3 regions of the Halomonas sp. MCCC 1A11062 genome follow, and region 3 is predicted to be linked to each of the others. Evidence: predicted binding sites of a transcription regulator. Region 3 holds the regulator's gene; each other region holds the start of a gene.

The links. Region 3 encodes LexA, which represses DNA repair genes until DNA is damaged. Its sites were predicted from a motif close to TACTGTNTANNTANACAGTA; they were not measured.
Region 1: the regulator LexA is predicted to act here: its motif matches at 1,275-1,294, upstream of HOP58_RS17455 (PA0069 family radical SAM protein).
Region 2: the regulator LexA is predicted to act here: its motif matches at 1,076-1,095, upstream of HOP58_RS13155 (DNA topoisomerase III).

Annotation. Positions count from the first base shown of each region.
Region 1 covers NZ_JABFTW010000019.1:18,887-21,153, reverse strand. The annotation lists gene HOP58_RS17460 (cation-translocating P-type ATPase) at 1-1,192, opposite strand, end outside; gene HOP58_RS17455 (PA0069 family radical SAM protein) at 1,310-2,267, shown strand, end outside.
Region 2 covers NZ_JABFTW010000010.1:141,054-143,320, reverse strand. The annotation lists gene HOP58_RS13155 (DNA topoisomerase III) at 1-1,050, opposite strand, end outside; gene HOP58_RS13150 (AarF/ABC1/UbiB kinase family protein) at 1,184-2,267, shown strand, end outside.
Region 3 covers NZ_JABFTW010000009.1:77,576-79,842, reverse strand. The annotation lists gene dinB (DNA polymerase IV) at 1-916, opposite strand, end outside; gene lexA (transcriptional repressor LexA) at 1,053-1,700, opposite strand; gene HOP58_RS11735 (TetR/AcrR family transcriptional regulator) at 1,898-2,267, shown strand, end outside.

The DNA.
Region 1 (2,267 bases), on a different contig from region 3:
GGCCGGCCAGGGGAATGGCCAGGCCCACGGCACAGGGGCAGGCCACCACCAGCACCGATAGCGCCCTTACCCAGGCCTCTTCGGCCGGCACGCCGGCCAGCCAGGTGGCCACCAGGGTGAACAGCGCCAGCACCACCGCCAGGGGGCTGAGCCAGCCGGCGAAGCGATCCGCCAGCCGCTGCAGCTCGCCCTTGCGCGCCTGTTGCCACCACATCTGCTCGCGCAGCCGGTCCAGACGACACTCACCGGCGGGCGCGGTGACCTCGAAGACCAGCGCTGCGCCGAGGTTACGACAGCCGGCCGCCACGGCATCGCCCGGCAGGCAGCGCCGCGGCGCGCTTTCGCCGGTCAGCGGCGAGAGGTCGAGCAGCGCTTCGGCATCGCTGAGGGTCCCGTCCAGCGGCAGCGCTTCGCCGAGTTCGACGCGCAGCCGGTCTCCCACCGCCACGCTATCCAGCGCACAGGGCTGCCAGGCATCCGCCTCCCAGCGCTGCACCTGCGCCGGCGGCCGATGCAAGGCCTGGAGCGCACGCAGCCCACGATGGCGGCACAGGGTTTCCACCAGCCGCCCGACCAGCAGCAGCGTGACCAGCATCACGGCGGTATCGAAATAGACCTCGGGCGAGCCGCGAGCCAGCAGCCACAGCGATACGCCCACCGCCGTCAGCGCGCCCAGCGCCACCAGCGCATCCATGCCGGGTCGCCACGCCCGGGTCGTGCGCCAGCCGGCGCGGTAGAACGGCAGCGCCACGTAGGTGACCACCGGCAGGGCGAACGCGCCCGAGACCCAGGCCATGATCAAGTCGAGTTCGGCACTCGGCATGGCGCCGGCATAGATCAGCAGCGAGGCGAGCATGGTCCACATGCCGAAGGCCACGGCCATGAGCAACCGCAGGGTGAGATAGCGGCTCTCGGCATCCAGCCGCGCTTCGGCATCGCCGATCGCTTCCGGTGGGCCGAGGCGGTAGCCGAGCCGGCTCACGGCGGCAGCCAGCCGCGCTTCCTCGAGCGCCGGCGGCTGCCCCTGCACCAGCAGGGTGGCACTGGGATAGTGCACACTGGCGGCGCTGACACCAGGCATGCGCGCCAATTGGGCCTCGACGGCCAGGGCGCAGCTGGTGCACCACAGCCCCTGGACCGAGTAGAGCGCCTCGCCCTGGCGCTCGGATTGACTGTCGGAGATGGCATCCATACAGCAAAGCGTAAAGGAAACCCGAGACGAATGCCCGCCAGGTCGAGCCGTTCGAGATTGGCGCCTAGCCAAAGCCACTCTATACTGTATATGAATACAGTTATCCAAAGGCTCGCCATGCCTCACTTCGACATCAAGCAAACGCGCAAGGGCCGCGGCGCCACCTACAACCCCAGCAACCGCTTCGCCCCCACCCACAGCGAAACGGTGGACGACGGCTGGTGGCAGGAGGAAATGCCGACGCGCTTGGCCACGGTGGTCAGCGAGGAGCGGGCGCGCAGCGCGCTGGCGTGGAACGACTCCCCCGACCTGGCCTTCGACCGCTCGCTCAACCCCTACCGCGGCTGCGAGCACGGCTGCATCTACTGCTACGCGCGACCGAGCCACGCCTACTGGGACATGTCACCGGGCATCGACTTCGAGACCCGGCTGATTGCCCGCAGCGGCCTGGTGGATCGCCTGCGCGAGGAGTTCTGCAAGCGCAGCTACGTGTGCCGGCCCATTGCCTTCTCCGGCAACACCGACTGCTACCAACCGCTGGAGGCGGAACGCGGCACCAGCCGCGAGATACTGGGCTTCCTGCTCGAGTGCCGCCACCCGGTATCGATCATTACCAAGAGCGCACTGATCCTGCGCGATCTGGACCTGCTGGGGGAATTGGCCCGCCAGCGGCTGGTGCGGGTGTCGATCAGCCTGACCAGCCTGGACACCCAGCTCAAGCGCAGCCTGGAGCCCCGGGCCGCCTCTCCCGCCGCGCGCCTGCGCACCGTGCAACGTCTGCACGCGGCCGGCATTCCGGTGGGGGTGATGGTAGCACCGGTGATACCGGGCCTGACCGACCATGAGCTGGATGGGCTGCTGGCAGCGGCGCGGGACGCCGGCGCGCAGTGGGCCGGCTGGACGCTGCTGCGTCTGCCGCGGGAGGTGGCGCCGCTGTTCGAGGATTGGCTCGCAGCCCACTACCCCGAGCGGGCACGCAAGGTGATGAGCCTGGTACGGCAGAGTCGCGGCGGCGCCGACTACGACAGCCGCTTCGGCAAGCGCATGCGCGGCGAGGGGGTGTTCGCCGAGCTGA
Region 2 (2,267 bases), on a different contig from region 3:
TAGCGTCTCGTCCTGGCTGCAGGCGCCGCTCAGCGTGGCGCGAGCCTGGACCAGATGCTCCTCGGGCAGGTAGCGACAGTCCGAACGTGGGTAGGTGATCAGCTTGTGGCGTTCGTAGAGCCGCTGGCAGATATCCAGCACCATCTGGGCGGAGAGGCCGAAACGCCGTGCGGCGTCCACCTGCAGCGCAGAAAGCGAATAGGGCAGCGGAGCGGCCTGGCGTTTCTGGCGGCTCTCTAGCGACGTCAGACGCCCCTCGGCGCCTGGCAGACGTGCCGCCAGCACCTCGGCCGGGGCGCGCTCGAGCAGGCGGCCCTGCTCGTCAAGGCGGTGCTGCTCGCCGGGCTGCCACCAGGCGCGCAGGCTGCCGTTGGCGACTGCCAGATCGGCCCACAGCACGTGGAAGGGATAGGGCCTGAAGTCGCGGATCTCGGCGTCGCGGCGCACCACCAGGCCAAGCACCGGGGTCTGCACACGGCCCACCGAGAGCACCCCGTCGTGGCCGGCCTGACGGCCGGTCAGGGTCCAGGCGCGGGTCAGGTTGATGCCGTACAGCCAGTCGGCCCGAGAGCGCGACTCGGCGGCGCGATAGAGCGGCTGATATCGGGCGTTGTCCTCCAGACGGGACAAGGCGCGCTGTACCGCAGGCCGGTTGAGGTCGTTGACCAGCAGACGCGCCACCGGCCCCTTCCAGCCCAGATATTCGATCACTTCCTGCACCAGCAGCTGGCCTTCGCGGTCCGGATCGCCGGCATGCACTACCACGCGGGCCTGCTTGAGCAGCTTGCGAATCACGGCGAGCTGGCCTCTGGCCTTGGGACGTGGCGCCAGTTGCCATCGGGTCGGCAGGATCGGCAAATGGTCCAGCCGCCACTGCTTGTAGGCGCTATCGTAGGCATCGGGCGGTGCCTGCTCCAGCAGGTGGCCCAGGCACCAGGTGACGACGGTATCGTTGCCGCGCAGGGCGCCGTCCTCACGCTTCGTGTCGCCCGGTAGGGCGTCGGCGATGGCTCGGGCGAGGCTGGGTTTCTCGGCAATGATCAGGCGCATGAAAGACTCGGACTTGGGAGTTCGTTTATGGATATTCTTACAGTAACCCGTCGGTAAGACCAGATGTCGTGCGCCAAAAAGCTGTACGGTTCCTGTATCGTGGTTCGGCAGCAAAGGCCAGGAGAGCATCCACATGCGTGAGCGAGGAAGGACGAGACGGCTTTTCGGTCTCGGTGCGCGTACCGGCGGGGCGTTTCTGCGCAGTCGCTTCGGTGGCGAAGCCGATTGGCGCGCCTTGGGCGAGGCGCTGTTCGACGGCCTCTCCGAGCTCAAGGGGCCGGCCATGAAACTGGCCCAGATCGTGGCCCAGTGGGACGACCTGCTGCCGCCCGATCTCGCCGAGGAGCTGGCCCGCCTGCAGCGCCAGGCCGAACCGATGCCCTGGGAGGGCATTCGCCGCACCCTGGAGGCGCAGTACGGCGACCTGGAGCGTCACTTCCGCGAGGTCGAGACACGGCCTTTTGCCAGCGCTTCGATGGGGCAGGTGCATCGCGCGGTCACCCATGCCGGCGAAACCCTGGTGCTCAAGGTGCAGTACCCGGGCCTGGCCGAGATTCTGGAAGGCGATCTGGCCCAACTGCGACGCATCATGCGGCTGGGGCGCTGGCTGAAGGTGCCCCAGGTGCGTCTGGATGCGCTGTTCGAGGAGCTTGCCGCCAGCCTGCGCGGCGAGCTCGACTACCATGCCGAGGCCAACGCGCTGGCACGCTATCGCCAGCGCTACTCTCATCTCGAGGGATTGCTCATCCCCGAGCCGTTGCCCGAGCTTTCCGGACCGCGGGTACTGGCCATGCGCTACGTGGCCGGCACGCCGCTGCGCGAGCTGGAGCAGGCCGACGATGCGACCTGCCAGCGCGTTGCCGCAACGCTTGCCGATTGGCTCACCGAAGAGCTATTTACCCACGGCGAACTGCATGCCGACCCGCATGCCGGCAACTTTGCCGTGGCCGACGATGGCCGGCTGGTGATCTACGATCTGGGGGCGGTGATCCCGGTACCTGAAGCCCATCTCCGCGCCATGATGCAGCTGCTCGATGCCACCCTGGCCGGCGACCCCATGGCGATGGACGATGCCCTGCGCCGACTGGGCGGACGCCAGGGGCAGGGAGCGCCGCTGGCGCTGTATCGTGAATCGGCCGAGGCCGTGGCGCCGCTGTTCGAGCCTGGCCCTCAGGACTTCTCGGACGTCAGGGTGCATCGCCGCTTGCGCGATCTCA
Region 3 (2,267 bases):
AAGCGCCTCGGGAGTCCAGCGTGGTCAGCGAAAAGTCGTCGAAGCGTACCTTCACGAAGGCCCCCGACACGGGCGGGTGGCCGTGGCGAGCCAGACGCGCCTCCAGGCGTTCGCAGAGCGGGTTCAACTGTTCGTAGCACTGGGCCAGGTCGGGCAGGTCGCTGGCAAAGGTGGTCTCCACGCTCACCGACTTGCGCTCGCGCTCGATGCGCACCGGCCGCTCGTCGATGCCCCGCGACAGTTCGAACAGGCGGCGGCCGAACTTGCCGAATTCCTGCAGCAGGCGTTCCAGAGGAACCTGCTGCAGATCTTCGCAGGTGGCAATTTCGAGCGTCTCGAGACGCTTGGCCGTGGCCGGGCCGACGCCGTGCAGCTTGGTTACGGGCAACTGGCGCAGGAACGCATCGACCTGGTCCGGGGCGATGACGGTGAGGCCGTCCGGCTTCTCCCAGTCGCTGGCGATCTTGGCCAGGAATTTCGCCGGGGCCGCGCCTACCGAGACGGTGATTCCGACGCGTTTGAAGCACTCCTCCTTCAACCAGCGCGCCATCCAGGTGGCGCTGCCCGAAAAGCGCGTGACGTCGGTGACGTCGAGGAAGGCCTCATCCAGCGAGAGCGGCTCCACCAGCGGCGTCAGCTCGTGAAAGATGGCCAGCAGCTGCTGCGAGGCTTCGCGATAGCGGTCGAAGTCACCCTTGAGCAGGGTGAGGTGGGGGCACAGGCGCAGAGCCCTGGCGGTCGGCATGGCGGAGCGGATGCCGTAGGCCCGCGCCGGATAGTTGCAGGTAGCGATCACCCCGCGGCCCTCGGCGCTGCCGCCGATGGCCAGCGGCACCTCGCGCAGCGCCGGGTTGTCGCGCATCTCCACCGCGGCATAGAAACAGTCGCAGTCGGCATGCAGAATCTTGCGACTCATGGTGTTTCACCAAGGCATCGGAGCTGAGCGAGCGAAGGCCAGACAAGGCAAAAATTGGCGAAAAAGCGGAGTTTGCTTTTGCAAATGAGCATTTTAAGCCAATTTTTAACGCCGTATGGCCGAGCGCAGCCAGCTCTTACCCTAAAGCTTGGCCGTTGCCGCCACGAATTACCCCCACCCCAATCCCTTCGATCTCGAGTTCCTGATGGCGCAGATCGACCTCGATGGGAGCGAACTCCGCATTCTCCGCTTCCAGCACGACCCGATGGCCCTGGCGGTGGAAGCGTTTGACCGTCACCTCGTCTTCGAGACGCGCCACCACGATCTGGCCGTCGCGCACACGCTCGGTGCGATGCACCGCCAGCAGGTCGCCTTCGAGGATGCCGATATCCTTCATCGACAGGCCGCGAACCTTGAGCAGGTAGTCGGCGCGGGGCGTGAAGTAGTCCGGCGGCAGTGGGCAGTAGCGATCGATATGCTCGGCGGCGAGGATCGGGCTACCGGCGGCGACCTCACCGATCACCGGCAACCCCTCGCTGTTGGGCTCCAGGGCGCTGGTATCGTTGTCCTGTGCCGGCAGGCGTATGCCGCGCGAAGTGCCGCGTATCACCCGGATCACGCCCTTGCGCTCCAGCGCACGCAGGTGCTCCTCGGCGGCGTTCGGCGAGCGGAAACCCAGGGCCCGGGCGATCTCGGCCCGAGTGGGAGGATAGCCGAGCTCGTGCATGGTCTTGACGATGAAGTCGTACACGTTCTGCTGGCGCGAGGTGAGGGGGCGGCTCATGGCGAACTCCGATGGCTGTCTTGCTCTATTGTGCAAGTATACAGCATGGAAGTCTATCCAGTAAAAGTGAAGTTCAGCCGAGCTGTATTCCGCGGTGTCGTTTAAAACGCTGATGCAACGCTATACGTTGTGAGAAGGCAGCGAATGACGTAGACTTTTGTAATGTTTAAAACAGGCGTTTCCAGCGGGAATTGATCATGGCCCAGACCGATACCGTCACGCGCATTCTCGATACCGCCGAGGTGCTTTTTGCCGAACGCGGTTTTGCCGAGACCTCACTGCGCACCATTACCAGCAAGGCGCGCGTCAATCTAGCGGCAGTGAACTATCACTTCGGCTCCAAGAAGGCGCTGATCCAGGCGGTATTCTCACGCTACCTTGACCCTTTCACGGTGCGTTTCCATCATGCCCTCGATGAACTCGAGGCGCAGCATGCCGGTGGCGTCATTCCGTTGGAAGAGCTGCTCGAGACCATGGCGCGCACCGTGCTCGAGGTGCCGGCGGAGAAGCACAGCCTCAAGGTGTTCATGAAGCTGCTGGGGTTGGCCTACAGCCAGGCCCAGGGGC